2 regions of the Salinithrix halophila genome follow, and region 1 is predicted to be linked to the other one. Evidence: riboswitches for the same ligand, from Rfam matches in the RefSeq annotation. Region 1 holds a riboswitch; the other holds the start of a gene.
The links. Region 1 has a riboswitch for FMN ahead of ribD (bifunctional diaminohydroxyphosphoribosylaminopyrimidine deaminase/5-amino-6-(5-phosphoribosylamino)uracil reductase RibD). Riboswitches for the same ligand answer to the same signal wherever they lie in the genome.

Region 1 (10,400 bases):
ATTGAACTTACCAAAGAATACGGCAGCACACGGGCGGTGGAGAACCTTAGTTTGAAAGTCGGGGAGGGGGAAATCTTTGGCTTCCTAGGGCCCAATGGTGCAGGAAAATCAACGACGATCCATTGCCTGCTGGACTTTGTCCGGCCTACGTCGGGACGGACAGAGGTGATGGGCATGGACTGTCGGAGGCAGGGACGTCAGATCCGTCGCCGCATCGGCTATCTGTCCGGAGATGTCGCCCTGTATGAGGATATGACAGGGGATGAGGTGCTCGATTATTGCGGACGACTCAGCGGTGGGGTGGACCCCGCTTTTCAACGCCGGTTGACGGAGCGTTTCGAGATCGATCCAGCAGTTAAGCTGAAGGGATGCTCTAAGGGAATGCGACAAAAAATCGGATTGATTCAGGCCTTTATGCACGATCCGGAGTTGTTGATCCTGGATGAGCCGACCTCCGGTTTGGACCCCCGAATGCAACAAGCCTTTACCGATTTGATCTTGGAGGAGAAAAAACGGGGCAAAACCATTTTTATGTCTTCTCATATTCTATCGGAGGTAGAAAAGACCTGTGACAGAGTCGGGCTGATCCGGAGGGGGCGGCTGGTGCTTGTGAAGGAAGTTGGTGAGCTGAAGAAAAGTCGGCGCAAAGTGGTGGAGGCGATCTTTTCGGGCGAAGTCCCCATCGAGGAATTGACAGCAGTGGCCGTCGATGATTTAGAACAGCCGGAATCTTCTCGCGTTCGTTTTCATTATCAGGGAGATCTTCAGGCACTCCTGGCAGTTTTGAGCCGGTATCCTCTGGAGAACCTCCATGTGAGAGACGCGAGCTTGGAAGAAGTCTTTGCTGATTATTACGAAGGGAGGGAAGGTTTATGATGGCCATTTTTCGACGTAACTTGTGGGGATTAAGGCGGTCTTTTCTCATCTGGAGCGCTATCCTAGGGTTGATGACGGTGCTGAGGATCCCAGTATTTAACTCGATCAAAAACAATCCAGGGTTTAATGAGTTTTTAAAAACGATGCCGGACTATCTAAAAGCCATGATGGGGGACCAACTGGAAGCTGTGACTACGATTAACGGATTTCTTGCTTCCCAACACTTTCAGATCAGCTGGCTGCTTGTCGGGGGGCTGTTTGCCGCTGTGACGGGGAGCGGCCTCCTGGCACGGGAGGTGGATCGGGGGACCCTGGGATTGCTTCTTTCCCGCCCGGTGAGTCGCACTCAGGTGGTGGTGGCTAAATTCTTCGTTCTACCGGTGGTCTATCTTCTATTTGCGGGAGTCGGCCTTTTCTTTCTCTGGGGATCGCTCCTGACGGTGGAAGAAACCCCACGTTGGGAGGGGATCTGGATGAGTTTCTTGTATGGCTGGATGATGCTGATTGCTATCGGTAGTGTTTCGCTCCTGCTATCATCGGCCGCCTCCGACTCCCAGAAGGCATCCATGTCTGCCATCGGCTTGTTTTTAGGTAGTTATTTGCTGAACGGGATCGGAAGCCTTCAGGAGGGTGTGGAATTTCTACGTTGGTTTTCCTTTGCCCATTATTATAACAGCGCCGAACTTTTTGCGGGTCAAGGGGAGCCTGCCGATTCGGTATTTTTCCTGCTGATTTCAGCGATTTCCCTTCTGTCTGCGGTGATGGTTTTTAACCGGCGCAATTTCACCCTTTAATCCCTCCGAAAGATTTAGGTCGAAAGTATAGGGACCCGACCTTTCGAAGCCTTCCTTCGGAGGGTCTTTTGTGTTGGAGGCTCACCCTGTGTTGATGGGATGGACAACCTCTTGTATACTAATTGCGTTGGCATTTATCGATCATTTGTTGATGGAAGGGTGTGCGGCGGGACATCCTCGCTGGGAAAATCCGGGAGTGCTGTCCGGTATCGGCGGAGGTGACCCTTCTAGCCGACCGGCTGGGAGACTGAGGATGAAAGGGTGATCGACAACTTGGTGAAACCTTGGGAGGGGCGTTTGACACGTACGGTGACAGTGGCAGTAATCGCATTGAGTTTGATGCTCTCAATCTGGCCTGTAGAACAAGTCCAGGCCGACAAAAAAGATGAATTGAAAGACAAGCTGGACTCGATCGAGAAGAAAAAGGACGAAAAAGAGAAAAATCTCAAAGATTTGAAAGAAAAGGTAGAAGACCGTAAGAAAAAGCTGCGTGCCATCGAGGAAAAACTGGAAGATACCCGCGGAAAGACGAAAAAAGTAGAAAAAGAATTAAAGAAGGCTCAGAAAAACGTCGATAAATACGGGCAACAGTATAAAGAAAGTGTCCGAAATATGTATATGACCGGACAGATGAACAGCTTTCAATCCCTTTTGGCGGCTGATTCCTTCCACGAGTTTCTCGCTCGTTTCGAGTATCTGCGTCTGATCATTAAGAACGATTTCCGTATTGTGGAAAAATTCTATAAAGAGAAAGAAAAGGTGCAGAAAAAGCGGGATAAACTGGCTAAGTTGGAGAAAAAGCAGAAAAAGGAGGAGGCCAAGGCGAAAAAAGCCTATGATGCCTTGGTCAAGGAGATGGGGAAAAACAAGAGTGCCTTGGCCAGCCTGGATAAAGAGGAAGCACTGACGAAGAAAGATCTGGCAGAACTCAATCTCGAACATCTCAAGGCGGGTAATTTCGCTTACCAGGGCCCCCTTACCCGTCCGGTAAACGGCCCGGTTACTTCCGGTTATGGGTACCGAGGAAGTGAGTTCCACACAGGGATCGACTACGCTAATTCCATCGGGACGCCCATCCACGCTCCGGCCAACGGGAAAGTGGTCCGGGCCCAGAGCTGCGGTTGCGGGTACGGTTACTACATCATGATTGACCACGGTGGCGGCGTGTTCACCCTATTTGCCCATATGTGGGCGAACCAATCCCGGGTTTCGGTGGGCCAAGTCGTTCGTAAAGGACAGCAGATTGCGGCTGTTGGTAATAATGGTCGTTCGACGGGTCCTCACCTACATTTTGAGGTCCATAAAGGTTCACCCGGGAATTATACCAATCCGTTGAACTATATGCAGTAGACAACCCCCTTCCGCTTGTGCGGAGGGGGTTTATCCGTTGTTAAGTTTGGAGATATTGTGCCTAAACCTGCCGTCCGTACCGAGAATCCGAGGGTCTGTGGTAAGATGGTAAAGGATTGGACGGGTTGGAAAGGAGGCAGGCATCCATGAAAGGATTGTTACGTACTCTGGCAGTCCTCGCGACTGTCGGGAATTTTATCATTCTCATCCAGGGTGCCTTGGTTACCAAGACCGGTTCCGGGGACGGATGCGGAAACACTTGGCCTTTTTGTCACGGAGAGGTGTTTCCGACCTATCACACATTAACCCTGTGGATTGAGTATAGTCACCGGATCGTCTCTGGGCTGGTTGGCTTGCTGGTGGTGGCGCTGGCGGTGGGTTGCTGGCGGTTCTATCGCCATCATAAAAGGGTTCGGTTCTTTGCTTTTAGCAGCCTCTTCTTCATCGTCCTACAGGGTTTGTTGGGAGCTGCAGCGGTTGTCTGGAGCCAGTCCGAAGCGGTGATGGCCCTCCACTTCGGCCTTTCACTGATGTCTTTCGCTGCGGCAGCCCTGCTGACAGTGGTGATGTTCCAGCTGAAAAAGGCGGATGAAAAGGGTGATCGCAAGAAGATCAACTCCGGTGTGTCCCGTAAACTGAAAACCGCCATTTGGGGATTGGCTTTTTATACCTATGTTGTCGTTTATACCGGTGCCTTCGTCCGTCATACGGGTTCCAGCCTAGGTTGTTCAACCTGGCCCCTATGTGGAGATACCTGGGTTCCAGACTTGACCACTCAAGCTGGCATTCAGTGGATGCACCGTCTGTTTGCGGGTCTTTTATTCTTTTTGACTCTGTGGCTTTTTCTTTATGTAAGGAAGAGATATCCGGCACGCAAGGATCTATACCGGGGAAGTCTGATCGCTTTTCTTCTCACGCTCGCTCAGGTTTTTACCGGAGGGTTGATTGTCCTTACTAAACTGGAATTGACGATCGCTTTGATGCACACAACTTTGATCGCTGCTTTTTTTGCTGCGCTTTGTTATCTGGCCATGCAAGTGGGTGTACCGTGGCGCTCTGGGCCTCCGCTGACGAGAACCAGAGCCGGGGAGCTAACCCCGGGGAGTGAATAGACAATCAAATGGACAGGCTGGATGCGTTGACTTATAATAACCATAGATGACCATGGATGAATAAACCGTGGATCTCTGTCAATCCTTCGGGGCTGGGTGAAAATCCCGACCGGCGGTGATGGCGTCCCTCAGGGACGGCTCAGTCCGTGACCCGCTTGATGAGCGGTGGACCTGGTGAGAATCCGGGACCGACAGTGAGAGTCTGGATGGGAGAAGGATGAACAGGACAGATGTCGCCACACCATGAAATTCGTGATAACCCGGAGCGCAGGCGATTTTTCCTGTGCCGCCCGGACCGGTTGGGGTTTTTTGCCCCTTTTCTTTCCTATGGAAAGAAAAACTGGGCCCTGGGAAAAGGCGCCGTCTCCGTTATGCGGATTATAGTGGCCTCTTTCTTGTTTTTCGTAACCGTCAAGCCCCGAATCGGGGCTTTTTTGTTTGAAAGAGAGAGGGGTTGCAACCGTTGGATGGAATCAGGATGGACGAACACTGGATGAAACTGGCTCTGACGCTGGCAGAGTCAGCTCGCGGTCAAACCGCCCCCAATCCGATGGTAGGGGCCGTAGCTGTGAAAGGTGGGCGCCTGGTCGGTTCTGGTGCTCACCTCAAAGCCGGTACCCCTCACGCCGAGGTGCATGCCTTGGATATGGCGGGGGAGGAGGCAGCCGGTTGTACCCTCTATGTTACGCTGGAACCCTGTAATCATTATGGTCGAACCCCTCCCTGTACCGAAAAAGCCATCGCTGCGGGAGTGCAGCGGGTTGTCATCGGGTCTCTGGATCCCGATGAACGCGTAGCGGGAAACGGCATCCGCCGTTTACGGGCAGCTGGGATCGAAGTGGAGGAAGGGGTGCTTCGGGAAGAGTGCCTCCGTTTAAACGAAGCTTATTTTCATCATCGGAAGACAGGCCTCCCATTTGTTACGCTGAAAACGGCTATGACCCTGGACGGTAAAATTGCCTCCGTTACGGGGGATAGCCGTTGGGTGACCGGGGAAGAGGCACGGCACCAGGTACATCGGCTGCGCCACGAACATGATGCGGTGATGGTAGGGTCAGGGACTGCCCTTGCGGATCATCCCCGGTTAACGACCCGTCTGCCAGGCGGGGGGAAAAGCCCGTTGCGGGTGATCTTGGACAGCCGACTTAGGCTTCCCCTTGATTCTCCTGTCGTTGATACGGCGGAAGCTCCTACATGGGTTTTCTGTACCCAAGAAGCGGACGAGAAGAAGGAGCAACAGCTGGAAGAGAAAGGGGTACGGGTTTTTCATTCCGTACCGGGTCCCCACGTCGATCTGGCTACGCTTTTCCGCATCCTTGGGGAGCACGGCATCCTGTCTGTGTTGGCAGAGTGCGGCGGCGAACTGAATGCTGCTCTCCTGCGGGGAGGCTGGGTCGGAAAAGTGATGATTTTTCTTGCTCCTAAGTTGTTGGGAGGGAAGGAGAGCCCGACTGCTTTTGATGGGATGAACCCGGAGCGGATGGATGAAGCTATCCGTTTACAGGATGTAAGGGTAGAGTCCTTCGGGGAAGACTGGTGTATGACCGGCTACCCGGATGACCGAATGGATGGGGAGGGAAGCTGATGTTCACTGGATTGGTGGAAGAAGTAGGGCGGATCCGTTCGATCGATCGTCAAGGGATGGCGATGCGCCTTTCCGTGAAAGCCGAGAAGGTTCTGGAAGGGGTAAGGGTCGGAGACAGCATTGCGGTAAATGGAGTCTGTCTCACCGTGACCCGCTTTGACCCGCGCCATTTTGCGGCGGATGTGATGCCTGAAACGATGAAGCGATCCAACTTGGGCCGTCTCTCCCCAGGGGCTGTGGTCAATCTGGAGAGGGCGCTGGCGGCTGGGGCACGGTTGGGGGGACATTTTGTCCAGGGGCATGTAGATGGAATCGGTCGTATCCAATCGCGGCGCCCAGTAGAAAATGCGGTGTTGTTCCAGATTGGGGTGTCCCGGGAGCTAACCAACGTGATGGTAGATAAAGGTTCTGTCGCCGTGAACGGGATCAGCTTGACGCTGGTATCGGTGGATGAGAAATCCTTTACGGTTTCCGTCATCCCCCATACCCTTCACCATACCCAGTTGGCTGATGCCGGGCTGGGAGATGAGGTCAATATCGAGTGTGACATGATTGGAAAATATGTGGCCAAACTGCTTGCGGGGAACCCTACAGGCTTATCGGAAGAGATGCTGGAGAAGTATGGGTTCAAAAAATAAAGGGGGTGATTCTGTGCGTGGGTTCGATCCTATCGAAGAAGCGATCTATGAGTTAATGCAAGGACATATCGTCATCGTAGTCGATGACGAGGATCGGGAAAACGAAGGGGATTTTGTCGCTCTGGCGGAGAAGGCAGGTCCTGAGGTGATCAATTTCATGATTACCCATGGGCGGGGGCTTGTCTGTGCCCCAATCACCGAAGAACGAGCCGCTGAACTGGATCTTCCCCCCATGGTCAACCGCAACACGGACTCCCATGGAACGGCGTTCACGGTCTCTGTCGACCATATTTCCGGTACGACGGGGATCTCTGCCTTTGAGCGTTCGACTACCGTCCGGGCGTTGATCGATCAGGAAACCCGTCCCGGTGACTTTCGAAGGCCTGGCCACATCTTCCCCTTGATCGCTAAAAAAGGGGGTGTGCTGCGGAGGGCAGGGCATACCGAAGCGGGAGTCGATCTTGCCCGCATGTGCGGGGCTTACCCGGCGGCGGTCATCTGTGAAGTGATCAAGGAAGACGGCTCCATGGCCCGGGTCCCCGATTTGATGGAATTGGCTGAAAAACACGGGCTGAAGATCATCACGATCCAGGATTTGATTCAGTACCGGAATCGGAAGGATAAACTGGTGGAACGGGTGGTAGATACCCGGCTGCCCACGGAGTTCGGCGAATTCACTGCTGTTGGCTATCAAAACGAAGTGGACGGCAAAGAGCATATCGCCCTGGTTAAAGGCGACATCCATCCGGAAAAACCGGTGATGGTCCGGGTCCATTCAGAATGCTTGACCGGAGATGTCTTTGGTTCTCACCGCTGTGATTGCGGGCCCCAGCTCCACGCGGCCCTGAGCCAGATTGAGGCAGAAGGGACCGGCATCCTTCTCTATATGCGGCAGGAGGGACGGGGGATCGGCTTGATCAACAAATTGAAGGCTTACAAGCTGCAGGAAAAAGGACTGGATACGGTAGAAGCCAATCTGGAATTGGGCTTTCGCCCCGATCTGAGAGAATACGGAATCGGAGCCCAAATCCTGAAGGACCTCGGAGTTAGGAAGATGCGCCTGTTGACCAACAATCCACGCAAGATCACCGGGTTAAAAGGGTATGACCTAGAGGTGACGGAAGTCCTTCCGATTCAGATGCCTTCCGTTCCGGATAACGAAAACTATCTACGGACGAAAAAAAGCAAATTAGGACATATGCTCCATTTTTAAACGAGGAGAGGCGAAACTCATGGCGAACATCTTTGAAGGTAAATTGACGGCGGATGGCCTGCGCATCGGAATCGTAGTCGCTCGTTTCAACGAATTTATCACCGGGAAACTTCTGGAGGGAGCGAAGGATGCCCTGCGCCGCCATGGAGCTGCGGAAGAATCCGTCGACGTTGCCTGGGTACCTGGTGCTTTCGAGATTCCCCTTATCGCTGATCAGATGGCGGGTTCCCAGCAATATGATGCGGTAATCGCCCTGGGGGCGGTTATCCGCGGTTCTACTCCCCACTTCGATTATGTTTGTAATGAAGCGGCCAAAGGGATTGGCACAGCCAGCTTGAAGCATGGGCTACCGGTGATTTTTGGCGTCCTGACAACGGATACGATCGAACAGGCGGTGGAACGGGCCGGTACCAAAGCCGGGAACAAGGGTTGGGAAGCGGCGGTTTCCGCGATCGAAACTGCCAATTTGCAACGGCAGTTGAATAAAGCCTTCGAAAGTTGAAGCAGGAGAGAGGGGAGGGGAACGGGATCATGGATGTGAAAATCAAGTTGGACATGTTTGAAGGCCCGCTGGACCTCCTTCTCCATTTGATCGACAAGTCCGAGGTGGATGTAACCGAGATTCCCATCGCCCGTATCACGGATCAGTACATGAAGATGCTGTCGGCGATGCAACAATTGGAATTGGATGTAGCCAGCGAATTTTTGGTGATGGCCGCCACCCTGCTGGCAATCAAGAGTCGTATGTTGTTGCCAAAGGCGGAACCCGCAGATCTTTCCGATATGCTGTTGGATGAAGAAGAGGGGATGGACCCCCGGGAAGAGTTGGTCCAACGTTTGCTGGAGTACAAGCGTTACAAAAGGCTTTCTGATGCGCTCCGCGAACGGGAAGAAGCCCGTGGCCAGGTTTATACCCGGATGCCGATGGATTTGACCTCCTATGCCAAAGAGGAAAACCCCCTAGATGGCGTGACGCCCGATGATCTCCTCCAATACTTTGCCGATGCTTTGGCTAACCAGGAAGAAACGGAGCCGGAGTTCGCAGAGATGAGTCGGGAGGAGATTTCGGTGAGCGACCGGATGGAAGAGATCGCAGCAGAGGTATTGAATCATGGCGGTCACCTTCGGTTTTCCCAGCTGCTACGCTGGAATCGGCTGACCAAGGAGCGAGTGGTCACTACGTTTTTGGCTGTTCTTGAGCTTATGAAGACAAGGCGGGTTCGCATTCGCCAGAATCGACTCTTTGATGATATGGATATCGAGGCGGCGTTACCTGAGAAAGGAGGGGAAGCATCTGGATGGTAACCGTATGAAGCCGGTAATCGAAGGGCTATTGTTCGCTGCCGGAGATGAGGGATTAAAGGTGGGCGAAATCGCAGATGTAACGGGGTTGACCAAGCGTACGGTGAAAACGATTCTGGCGGAAATGGCGCGAGAATGGAAAGAATCGAATCGGGGAATCCGGATTGTGGAAGTCGCCCATGTCTACCAATTGACGACCCTGCCAGAGCATCGGGAATACTTCGAAAAACTAGCTGAGTCTCCTAACCGGTCGTATTTATCACGGGCTGCGTTGGAAACATTGGCGATCATCGCCTACCGGCAACCGATCATCCGGGCAGATGTCGAAGAGATTCGCGGGGTGAAGTGCGAAAAGGCGATTTATTATTTGAAACGGAAAGGGTTGATCCGGGAAACAGGTCGGGCGGAAGGAGTGGGTCGTCCGATTCTGTACGGAACGACCCGGGAATTCCTGGATTATTTCGGGCTTTCCAACCTGGAGGAGTTGCCGCCAGCGGATTCGATCTTTGATTGGGCGGAATGGGAGAAAGAGCGAGAGGAATTGTACCAGCGTCTGGGTGTTGAGCCGGCTGAAGCCTCCGGAACAGAGGAGATGGCAAATGCGGAGGAGCCACCCGCTGTTTCTCAAACGGAATCATCGTAAGGTTATGTAAAAACCCGTCGACACGCAATGTCGGCGGGTTTTTCTTATGGAGACCCCATCAATAAAGTTTGTAGTCTGATCGTCGGTTGTCTCTCCTTCAAGCATGTAATCCCGAAAAAACCAATCCCATAACTAGCACGATAAACAACAAAAGACTCCAACGCATGGAATCCATTCCAGTTCCCCTCCATCATAGAATCTCTTTTCTAAGGATATACCCCGATAGAGTCCTGGTGTATACTTATATTTTATGGAAAAATCGAACAGATTGTCTGTTGGGTTTCGGTATCATCTCACCCTTACTTGTTCATACTGACGAATACTGGGAATTGGCAGGGGTGGTTACGGTGATATGGGGCATTATCATAGGTACGCTAATTCTATTTCTTCTCCTGCTTCTATTCTTTACTTCGGTTCGAATCCGGATCGTATACCGAAGGAAGGGGGAAGAGGACGGGTTTTTTCTACAAGTTCGTTGGCTATGGGGGCTGGTTCGTTACCGGTGGGTGGCGGAGGGTTTCGCTCTGACCGGACAGGGGCTAAAAGTAAAGGAAAAAAAAGAGGGAACCACAGGCACGGACAAGAAAAAACGGACGCGTATTGGTCTGGCTGCGATGAAAAAAGCAAAGGAAAAGGTTCAGGACTTCCGGGAAAATGTTGTCAATTTATACGGCGTTATGCGTTATTTTTTAAGCAAGGTGGTCTGTGAAAAGTTGGTCTGGATTTCCGACCTCGGTACAGGAGATGCTGCGGAGACAGGGATAATCACCGGTCTCGCTTGGGGAATCAAAGCAAATCTCGTCGGGGTCGTCGGCTCGTATTTCCAGTGGCGGCGTCCACCCCAGCTTGATATCCGTCCTTATTTTATAGAGGCGCGGTTGGAAACC
Region 2 (10,400 bases), on a different contig from region 1:
GGATCAATTAATCCTATTCTTGGAGGCTGCTCCCAACCAAGTGATCGACCATGTCCAATCTTATCTCGATGTACTGGAAGGGCGTCTCCACGAACGGTTCCCCGACCGGGCCGTTTCCTGGGGAATCGGTGAAAATCACACGGGAATCTTCACCTTCCGGGATAGTTACCTGGCCGCCCACTCCGCCCTCACCATCGGGCGCCGTCAAAAAGGGCCTGGGCAACGGAACTTCTATATGGACACCGGCCTCTATCGCGCCCTGGAACAATTAGCCGAACACCCCGAAATGCGCGAGATCACCTGGTCCGCCATGAGCCGCCTGCTCGACTACAGTCGGCAACGGGGCATCGACCTGATTGAAACCTTTAACGCCTACCTCCGAAACCAGATGAATGTCAGCCAGACCGCCCGAGAACTCAACCTCCACCGCCAATCCCTCCTATACCGGCTCCGGAAGATCGAGTCCCTCACCGGTCGGTCTCTCTTTAACCCTGACGACCTGTTCCTGCTCCAACTCAGCATCAAACTATGGCAGAGCAAGGGGAAAATCAAATAAAAACCTGCCCGACATCACAGCCGGACAGGTTTTAGCTCTGTGTTTAAATTTCTACCGTTTCCCGTTCCCGATTGGAACCCACATCAAAACGACTAAGGAACTCCCGCAGACGATCCGTCTCCGGATCTGAGAATATTTTAGAGGGAGGCCCTTGCTCCTGGATGGTGCCGTTATCGAAAAAGCAGACCCGATCGGCCACATCCCGGGCGAAGCTCATCTCGTGAGTGATCAGCATCATCGCCATCTCCCCGCTCTTGGCGATATCCTTAATCACCTGGAGTACCTCACCTACCGTTTCCGGATCGAGAGCGGATGTCGGTTCGTCGAAGAGCATCACTTTGGGACGCATCACCAGCGCTCGGGCGATGGCTACCCGCTGCTGCTGACCACCGGACAGGCTGGCGGGATAATCTTTCGCCTTATCGGCGAGCCCTACCTTGTCCAGCATCTCCATCGCTCGCTCCTCCGCTTCTTTCTTGGAAAGATCCAACACCTTGATCGGCGCCTCGGTGCAATTACGAAGGATCGTCATATGAGGAAACAGGTTGAAATGCTGGAACACCATCCCGATATCTCCACGCACCTGATGCAGATGCTTTTCATCCGCTTTAACCAGCTTTCCCTTCACTTCTTTGTGCCAAAGGTGTTGGCCGTCGACTTCGATCGTACCAGAAGTGGGTTCTTCCAGGGTCATAAGCAAACGAGCCATCGTCGTTTTACCCGAGCCGCTGGGACCGATAATCGCCACTCTCTCCCCCGGCATCAGATCGAAATCGACCTCTTTTAGCACCTCGTTGTCTCCGAAAGACTTACTAACCCCCCGATATCGAACAAAGGCCGTCTTCGCTTCCGAATTGGTTTGACTCATGCTTTCACGTCCCTTCCTTTAACCTTGGCGACCGTTCTCAACATCAAGACGCCGTTCCAACCGTTGCACCAGGACGGATGAGATGTAACTGAGGATCAGGAAGAGGATCCCGACCAACGTCAATGGTTCCAAATAGCGGAACGTCTTGGAACCGATGATCTGTGCCAAACCCACGATTTCCACAAGCGTGATCGCGGATAATAACGGCGTTTCCTTAAACATGACGATCAAATAATTACCCATCACCGGCAAAACCGGGCGAATCGCCTGAGGCAAAATGACGGAGGTCCACTTCTGCCACGGCGAGAAATTGAGTGCCGTGGCCTCCTCCCACTGTCCCTTTTCTACCGAGTTAATTCCTGCCCGATAGACTTCGGAAAGGTAGGTACTGTAATGAAGGCCCAGCCCGATAGCGCCAGCCACAAAGGGGGACAGCGTCAATCCGAACCGCGGGAGTACATAGAAGATGAAAAAAAGTTGGACCAACAAGGGTGTCGTCCGTACAAACTCCACAAAGGCCAAGGAAGCCCAGGAGATCAGCTTGATCCGGGAACGGCGGGCGAAAGCAATGACAAGCCCCCAGATCATGGCTACCAGGAAACCCACCAGCGTGGCGCTTATCGTAATGTGCAAAACACCCAATAACTGCAGCAACACCTCATATGCGTAATCCCACTTCCAAATCATCGGTCAGACCCTCCCCACGGAAAATTTACGTTCGAGCCAGCGCATGAAAAGCGTGAGGGGATAACCGATCAGGAAATAAAGCAACAGCAAGATGCCGAAAATCTGAAATGTATACTCCTCCATGCTGTTACGCAAGGTATAAGCTTCGTAGGTCATATCGGGAATCGTAATCAGCGCCACCAGGGCAGTCCCTTTCAGCAACTCGATCATCAGATTACCGAAAGAAGGAATCATCGTCCGGAAAGCCTGAGGCAGGATGATATACCGCATCCGCTGGAACGGCGTCATGTTGAGGGCAATCCCCGCCTCGTGCTGACCTTTGGGAATGGATTGGATAGCCCCTCGTACCACCTCAGCCCCGTAGGCACCGTAGTTGATACCCAGGGCCAGAATACCCACCAACCCGGTTGGTAAACGAATCCCTACCAAAGGCAACGCAAAATACAACCAGAACAGCTGCACCAATAACGAGGTACCCCGGAAAAACTCGATAGTGAATCCGGAAACCCAGCGTACGGGCCGTACCTTGGACAGGCGACCTAGCCCCCCGAGAAAAGACAGCGCCAAAGCGAGGAGCGCGGAAAAGACGGTCAGTTGGATGGTGACCACGGCACCGGGCAGCAATGTCTTGAAAATATCCATGGTTACTCCGATGGGTCCCACGCCCTTTGTTTCAAGATTGGACGACCGGAGGGGATGCCTCCGGTCGTCGACAGAATGCCGCTTCAGTTATCCCTTGCACAGTTGTTCGGCAGTGTGATCTCCAGGAAGATCATCCTTGGTAAAGCCAAACGGTTTAATAATGTCATAGAGCTTCCCAGACTCTTTTAACTTCCCTAGTTCCTTGTCGTAGAGATCTTTCAGCTCCTTATCATCCTTGCGGAACGCCGCTGCACCGTACCCCCGAATATCTTTTCCTTTAATCGAAGGCTGTTTAAAGTCCTTGACTTCTTCGATGCTCTTCGAATTGGCCGATTCCAGTACGGCACGCAGAGAAGGACCGGTCATGGTGATCGCGTCCACCCGTCCCGCTTCCAGAGCGGAAATGCCAGAAGGCTGGTCGGGAACAATCTTAATCTGATCTTTCTTCACCCCGACATCCCGGAGGTATTGCTCCTCGATCGCCCCCTTCATGACGGCGATGGTGGCCCCTTTTTTCTTGGCGATATCTTCATAGCTTTTGATATTCTTCGGATTTCCCTTTTTCACCGCCAACCCCTCACCGATACTGTATTCCGGATCGGCAAAATTCACTTCCTTGCAACGATCCGGGGTGATATACATCCCAGCGGTGATCACGTCAAAACGTCCGGCTTTCAATCCCGGGATCAGGGATCCGAAATCGGTCAGCACCGGCTCCACTTGATCGATCCCCTGTTTCTTAAAAATTTCGCGGGCGATCTCAACCGCTTCCCCTGTCACCTTGCCATTCTCCTTATAGGCATAAGGCTTCTCATTGGCGAAACCCACGGTGATCTTTTTCTCCTCTTTCGCTTTTTCCAGCGTGGAGCCGGAAGAAGCCAGATCCAGTTGACCGCAACCGGCCACTGCAAGAATAAGGACGGGTAACAGGAATAAACGCAACAACTTTTTCACATCAACGCCCCCTTGCTATGTTTTGGTCGGTACCGATACAGGCCGGGAGCAATCCCTAAAAGAAGGAGCCCCGACCGACGACATCCCCGGAACTTGTGTACGGAACAATCGATCAATTCAGCCTACGTAGTCCGGGATCACTACATATGATACGACTATCAGGGTATCAATAGTTAGAAAAAATGGCAAACCGAGAAAATGCTGAAGAAAGTGTCAACAGATTGGGGCCCACGGGGGTTCGCTTGGTCCATTTCTCCGGGTTACTGGAGATTACCCAAGAATCCCCTGCGTTTACGCATGGGGAGTGGTCAAAGAATAGCAAGCCCCACAAACCTCCTCTTATTCCCTATCACGAAAGGATAAAATCTAAACCTGTTTTCCTTCCCAAAAACCACCGCCTCACCAAAAGGAAGACAATCCGCAAGGAAACCCTTTGAAATCCCGGCTTTTTTCATCCTCCATTTTTCAAAGGTGCTGAAAAACGCATGGATTCACAGCAACTAGCTGAATTTCCCGCTTCATCTCTCGCGACTCCTTCTCGAGGAGTTTAAGAAGCATTAAAAGGGGTAGAGTACTTTCGACGGTGGTGAGCCATTCACGTTACCATTAGAGACGGACAGTGATGAAAGACGGACCTTACGCCTGTCCCGTAGGTTACCTGCGGGATTTAGGTACGTCACAAGAAGGGAAGCCCCCTTCCCCTGTCAGTCCAATTTTCGGCTTAGACGAAGCCTTCGGGAAACGTCACACACGGAATGCTACCACCCGAAAAGACCGCGGCTCCGAATGATTCGGTCACTGCCGTGGGAGCGTCATTCCATACAACGAACAGGAAGGTGATGTCGCCATCAGCGGAAGTCATAGTCCATCGGCGGTGAAAACAGACTCTTCACGAAGGCCGAAAGTTTCGGTCAAAAAGCCTTACAGGAACCCAGCCAGCGGCACGGTCTCCTTCCGGAAACCTTCGGAGGAAGACGGTACGGCCGTTTGGGAGCTGATCAAAAACACCGGGGTGCTGGATCTCAACTCCGCATACAGCTACCTCATGCTGTGCAAGTACTTTTCCGATACCTGTGTACTGGCGGAAGAGGAGGGACGCGTGGTCGGGTTCGTTTCTGCATTCAAGCAACCCGAATCCCCGGATGTGATTTTTGTCTGGCAGGTAGCTGTGGATGAATCCCAACGGGGGAAAGGGATGGGCAAGACCCTTTTACGGGAACTCCTGAAGCGAAGCGCATGCTCTGAAGTGAGTTACCTGGAAGCGACCATCTCCCCCTCCAACAAAGCTTCCCAATCCCTGTTTGAGGGACTGGCAAGGGACCTGGAAACGGATTGCGGGACTTCGGTCTGCTTCTCCGAAGAATTATTCCCCGGCGAAGGACACGAGTCCGAGTGGACTTACCGAATCGGCCCCTTTGACCCTATGGAAACGACCGAGGAGGTTAAATGATACCTTGACTTCTACTACCGAAAAAACCGTAACCGACATGAGCGTATTTGAGGCCCTTGAATCAGAAGTACGCAGCTATTGTCGCAGCTTCCCGACCATCTTTGACAAAGCCCGGGGCTATAAACTCTGGGATACGCAAGGCCGGGAATTCATCGATTTTTTCGCCGGTGCTGGCGCGTTAAATTACGGCCACAATAATTCCCGGATCAAAAGCAAATTGATCGATTATCTCACCGACGACCACGTCGTTCACAGCCTGGACATGGCTACCGTAGCCAAGGAATCCTTCCTAAAACGGTTCCAGGATGTGATTCTCTCTCCCCGTGGGATGGACTACAAAGTGATGTTCCCCGGGCCGACGGGCGCCAATACGGTGGAAAGTGCCTTAAAACTCGCCCGCAAGGTGACGGGGCGGCAAACCGTGATCAGTTTCACCAAAGCTTTCCACGGCATGACCCTCGGGGCCCTCGCGGTGACCGGGAATGCCTTCAAGCGGAAAGGGGCAGGCGTCCCTCTTCACCACGCCGTTTCGATGCCCTATGATCAGTATCACGAAAATGTGGATTCACTCACCCTGCTTGAGCGTTACCTGGAAGACGACGGAAGCGGCGTTGATCTCCCTGCCGCAATCATCCTGGAAACGGTCCAAGGAGAAGGAGGGATCAACGTCGCCGGATCCGAGTGGCTGAAGCAGGTTGAGCAAATCTGTCGTCGTTGGGATATCTTGCTGATCGTCGACGACGTACAGGCAGGCTGTGGCCGTACCGGTCCTTTCTTCAGTTTTGAAGAAGCCGGTATTCAACCTGATATGGTCTGCCTGTCCAAATCCATCGGCGGTTACGGACTTCCCTTCGCCATCACCCTCATCAAGCCCGAACTTGACCAGTGGGCGCCTGGTGAGCACAATGGAACCTTCCGCGGTCATAACCTAGCCTTCGTCGCCGCCACGGAAGCCCTTAGTTATTGGGAAACAGACGAACTCACCCAGGATATCCTTCGCAAAGGGGAGAAAGTTCGACTCGCCCTGGAAGAGATGGCCGCCAAACATCCGGAGCTTCAAACGGACGTTCGCGGACGCGGCCTGATGCAGGGAATCTCCTTTGCATCCGAGGGGTTTGCAGACCGGGTTTGCCAAGCTGCCTTCCAACGCGGATTGATTATGGAGACTTCGGGCCCGGACAGTGAAGTGGCCAAGGTTATGCCTCCTTTGACCATCGACGATGAAGGACTGGACAAGGGGCTCTCGATCCTGGAAGAAAGCATCCAAGCCGCCAAACAATCCTCGACTCAGTAATCCACTCCATCTCTCTAACGAAAGGATGATTCTTCAATGATCGTGAAACACCTTGCGGATCTGGTCGGCACCGAAGACGAAGTCAAGGGCCAAACTTGGGAAAGCCGTCGTTTTCTGCTCAAAAAAGACGGAGTCGGTTTTTCTCTTCACGATACCTTGATTAAGGCGGGAACGACCACCACTATGTGGTACAAGAATCACATCGAAGCCGTCTATTGCGTACAGGGGGAAGGGGAAGTGGAAACACTGGACGACGGAACGGTCTACCCCATTAAAAACGGTACCCTGTACACCTTGAACGGCCACGAACGGCACCAGTTGCGGGCCAAGACGGACATGCGCATGGTCTGTGTTTTCAATCCTCCTTGCACTGGGCGGGAAACCCACGATAAAGACGGGGCCTACCCCTTGCTCGACGACGAGAAAGCTACCGTCTAGTCCAGAAAGGTTATCCATCGTTTCGGGAAAATACTGTACTTCTGAACAACCTCTCACTCACGTTTGAAGGAAAGGGCGGGAAACTTTCAAACAGGAGTGATCAAGATGGTGGATCTGTATCCTTCGCGAATCGATAACGAACCAAAAATTTTCGACCGGAAAGACCCCGTAGTCTACAGTGAAGGGACCGACCTTGCCAAAGGGCCCCTTAACCGAGAGCAAGTTGCTTCTTATGAAAAGAACGGCTTTCTCCTTCTGAAGAATTTCTTCTCCACGGATGAAGTGACAAAAATGACCGGAGAACTGAACCGTTTATGGGACGAAAATCGGACGGTCGATTCCCCAGAGGTGATCCGGGAACCAGAAAGTGATGAAATCCGTTCCATCTTCGATGCCCACCGAAAGAACGAGGAATTCAACCGGCTAGCGCGGGACCCCCGGCTCACGGACACGATTTCCCAACTGTTGGGCAGCAATGTATATGTCAATCAATTCCGTATCAACTTCAAGCCCGGGTTCAAGGGGAAGGAATTCTACTGGCATTCCGACTTCGAAACCTGGCACGTGGAGGACGGAATGCCCCGGATGCGAGCGATCAGCTGCTCCATCCTACTGACCGACAACCACTCCTACAACGGGCCGCTGATGCTGATACCGGGGTCTCACAACTATTTCGTCTCCTGCGTCGGAGAAACTCCGGAAGACAACTATAAGTCCTCCCTGAAAAAACAAGAACTAGGTGTGCCAGACAATGAAAGCCTCACCTGGCTGGTAGAACAGGGCGGAATTAGCACAGCCACCGGGCCCGCCGGTTCTCTCCTGTTATTCGAATGCAACACCATGCACGGATCCAATGGAAATATCACACCGTTGCCCCGGAGCAATGTGTTTTTCGTCTATAACAGTGTAGAAAACGCCTTGGTAGAACCCTTCTCCGGCTTGAAGCCGCGTCCCGATTTCATCGCCAACCGAAACCCGGAGACACCCGTACTTACTGGGTGATAAAGGAACCGTAAGCCGCATCCTTCTTGGATGCGGCTTATTTTCTCAAAGGGATATCGAAGTCAAAAAACCTGCAACAATTTTTCGACATCATTCGTCATAAGGGTACAACGATTATGCCAGTGGGTTATCGCTGCCACCAAAGAGAGGTGACATGATGCTGGAAGAATTTCGGCTCCTGCTTCCCGTGTTCGGTTTCATCGCGCTGATCGCCGGGATCCTTCTGACCTACCTTTGAAGACCTTCCTCCTCCTTTACCGGGCTTTATCGGGCGTGGTTACTTGTCATTTATACAAAAACCCGCCCGGAATCCCGGACGGAGAACAACGTTTTCAGTCATGTGAATGAAGGCTTTTTAACCCGTAGTGGGAAAGCGGAGTTTTGGCTTCAATCGATAGTAGAGCGGCAGAAAAACAAGGGCTACCAATGCTCCCTTCACCAAGTTGAAGGGTCCGATTCCGTATAAGACCAAGGCCGTCTTCTCAGGGCCCTCGATTGTCCAATTGATCAGAAAGGCATAGGCGGGCAGAATCACGAGATAGTTGGCTACGCTCATCAAGACAGCCATCGAGAAGGTGGCCGTGGTGAATCCGATCACCAGCCCTTTCACCCCAGGAATCTTCCTTGCCAGCATGGAGGTGATAAGCACGAAGGTACCGCCGGCTAGGAAGTTGGACATCTGTCCGATCGGGATGCCGGATTCACTCCCGGTAAAAAGGAAGTGCAAGAGATTTTTGATGAATTCTACCAGCACCCCGGTTAGCGGTCCAAATAGCAGCCCCGCCGCAATAGCGGGCAGTTCGCTAAAATCCACCCTTAAAAAAGCCGGAAAGGGTGGGAGCGGGAAGTTTAAGGACTGCATGATGAAAGCAAAGCAGGCCAGAAGAGAGACGGTGGTCAACTTTGCTGTGGAACTTGTTTTCGCCATCAGAGGGACACTCCTTTGTTTTGTGTATCTGATGACCACCGTACAACGAGAAACCCGAAAGAGGCGGTTGGCCGCCCTCCTTCGGGTTTCTTAGTTTTTGGGCATATTCAAACAAAGGACCACCCAATCTACCGATGGCCCCGATCTTTGCCCACACGTGTACGTGTCATCCTTCTCCCATCCAGACTATACTGTCGGCCCCGGAGTTTCACCGGGTCCACCGCACATATGGCGGGTCACGGACTGAGGCATACTGCACGCCATCACCGCCGGTCGGGAATTTCACCCTGCCCCGAAGGATTGAAAACGTTATTCATTTCTTTCTATTTTACCGGGAGGGTTTTCTTTTTGGCAAGGGGGAGACGGTGAATCCTCTCCAATACCTGGCGAAAGATTGTCTGAGCACGCATCTCTTTAGGATCATCCACTGACCGGACAACCACGGATACCGACCAACGGGGGCGGTCATAAGGGGCATACCCCACCATCCATTTATTATAGCGATCCCCCTTGGAGCCGATCTGGGCCGTTCCTGTCTTCCCGGACAACGGGATGGAAGCCCCCTTCATGGAACGGGCAGTTCCTTGTGTCACCACTCCCCGCATCATTTGCCGAACCTCTTTGAGGGAGCGTACCCCGATGGTTTTGTCCATTTTAAGTGCGTGGGATGGAAAACGGAAAAACAGGGTTCCATCATAGCGACGGATTTCATTCACCACCCGGGGATTGATTGTTTTCCCCCCATGAAAGAGTGTGGTCACCATATTAGCAGCTTGGAGCGGGGTCATTCGGACATCCCGTTGGCCAATTCCTGTCTGTGCCAACACCCCCCGATCCTTCCTTGAGGTTCCCTCAGCGAAGATCAGGCCCTTTTCTTCCCCCTTAAGCTGGTGAAAATCTTTTTCCTTAAACAATTCTCCCTTCCATATCATCGCCTGCCCCAGTCCCATCCGGCGGGCATAGGACTCAATCGTTTTCCCTCCTAGTTTCTCTGCTACCTGGGCAAAAGTGATATTGCAGGAATTGGCATAGGCTTCGGCAAAGGTTTGTTCTCCATGTCCTTTTGAACCGGTATCCGTCAAACCGTAACGACCCAACTTCCCGCTACACTCGAAGGTATCTGACGGCTTTACTTTCCCGGTGTCCAAAGCGGCAACTGCAACCACCGTTTTAAAAATGGACCCCGGTGTTGCCTCCATCAACGCCCGGTTGTCCCATGGGTTTTGGTCCTTTTTTGCCGTGGACCCGTCTGGACGGCTTGCCATTCCCAAAATATCTCCCGATGCGATATCTTGAACCACAACAGCCCCTTCTTGAACCCCGTTTTCAGCCAATACTTCCTCGACTGTCCGTTGGATATCCTTATCCAGGGTGGTTACCAGTTGGTAGGGGAATACGGTCTTTTCCCCCGATCCTTTCGTGATCGACGTCCCATTCAGAGGACGCCCCCGCCCATCCGCACCATATACGAGCAGTTCCCCGCTCCCGCCCCTCAGAAAAGGTTCGAAAGAGGCCTCCAATCCTGTGACTCCGATCCTGGACTGCGAATGGTAGACCCCATTCTTCCATTCCTCCGGGTAT

Region 2: it holds a riboswitch for FMN, as region 1 does, so the genes downstream of both, ACFOUO_RS08390 (ECF transporter S component) here and ribD (bifunctional diaminohydroxyphosphoribosylaminopyrimidine deaminase/5-amino-6-(5-phosphoribosylamino)uracil reductase RibD) in region 1, are expected to answer to the same signal.

The regions. Positions count from the first base shown of each region.
Region 1 is NZ_JBHSAP010000018.1:412,826-423,225, reverse strand. It holds gene ACFOUO_RS15115 (ABC transporter ATP-binding protein) at 1-876, shown strand, start outside; gene ACFOUO_RS15120 (TetR/AcrR family transcriptional regulator) at 1-5, shown strand, start outside; gene ACFOUO_RS15110 (ABC transporter permease subunit) at 873-1,670, shown strand; gene ACFOUO_RS15105 (murein hydrolase activator EnvC family protein) at 1,932-3,020, shown strand; gene ACFOUO_RS15100 (COX15/CtaA family protein) at 3,167-4,132, shown strand; FMN riboswitch at 4,211-4,354, shown strand; gene ribD (bifunctional diaminohydroxyphosphoribosylaminopyrimidine deaminase/5-amino-6-(5-phosphoribosylamino)uracil reductase RibD) at 4,596-5,717, shown strand; gene ribE (riboflavin synthase) at 5,717-6,355, shown strand; gene ACFOUO_RS15085 (bifunctional 3,4-dihydroxy-2-butanone-4-phosphate synthase/GTP cyclohydrolase II) at 6,339-7,568, shown strand; gene ribH (6,7-dimethyl-8-ribityllumazine synthase) at 7,588-8,070, shown strand; gene ACFOUO_RS15075 (segregation and condensation protein A) at 8,100-8,873, shown strand; gene scpB (SMC-Scp complex subunit ScpB) at 8,863-9,513, shown strand; gene ACFOUO_RS15065 (DUF2953 domain-containing protein) at 9,861-10,400, shown strand, end outside.
Region 2 is NZ_JBHSAP010000009.1:426,159-436,558, forward strand. It holds gene ACFOUO_RS08345 (PucR family transcriptional regulator) at 1-556, shown strand, start outside; gene ehuA (ectoine/hydroxyectoine ABC transporter ATP-binding protein EhuA) at 600-1,424, opposite strand; gene ehuD (ectoine/hydroxyectoine ABC transporter permease subunit EhuD) at 1,443-2,111, opposite strand; gene ehuC (ectoine/hydroxyectoine ABC transporter permease subunit EhuC) at 2,115-2,753, opposite strand; gene ehuB (ectoine/hydroxyectoine ABC transporter substrate-binding protein EhuB) at 2,841-3,707, opposite strand; gene ectA (diaminobutyrate acetyltransferase) at 4,582-5,157, shown strand; gene ectB (diaminobutyrate--2-oxoglutarate transaminase) at 5,162-6,451, shown strand; gene ACFOUO_RS08380 (ectoine synthase) at 6,488-6,889, shown strand; gene thpD (ectoine hydroxylase) at 6,995-7,891, shown strand; gene ACFOUO_RS08390 (ECF transporter S component) at 8,247-8,819, opposite strand; FMN riboswitch at 8,985-9,123, opposite strand; gene ACFOUO_RS08395 (peptidoglycan D,D-transpeptidase FtsI family protein) at 9,143-10,400, opposite strand, start outside.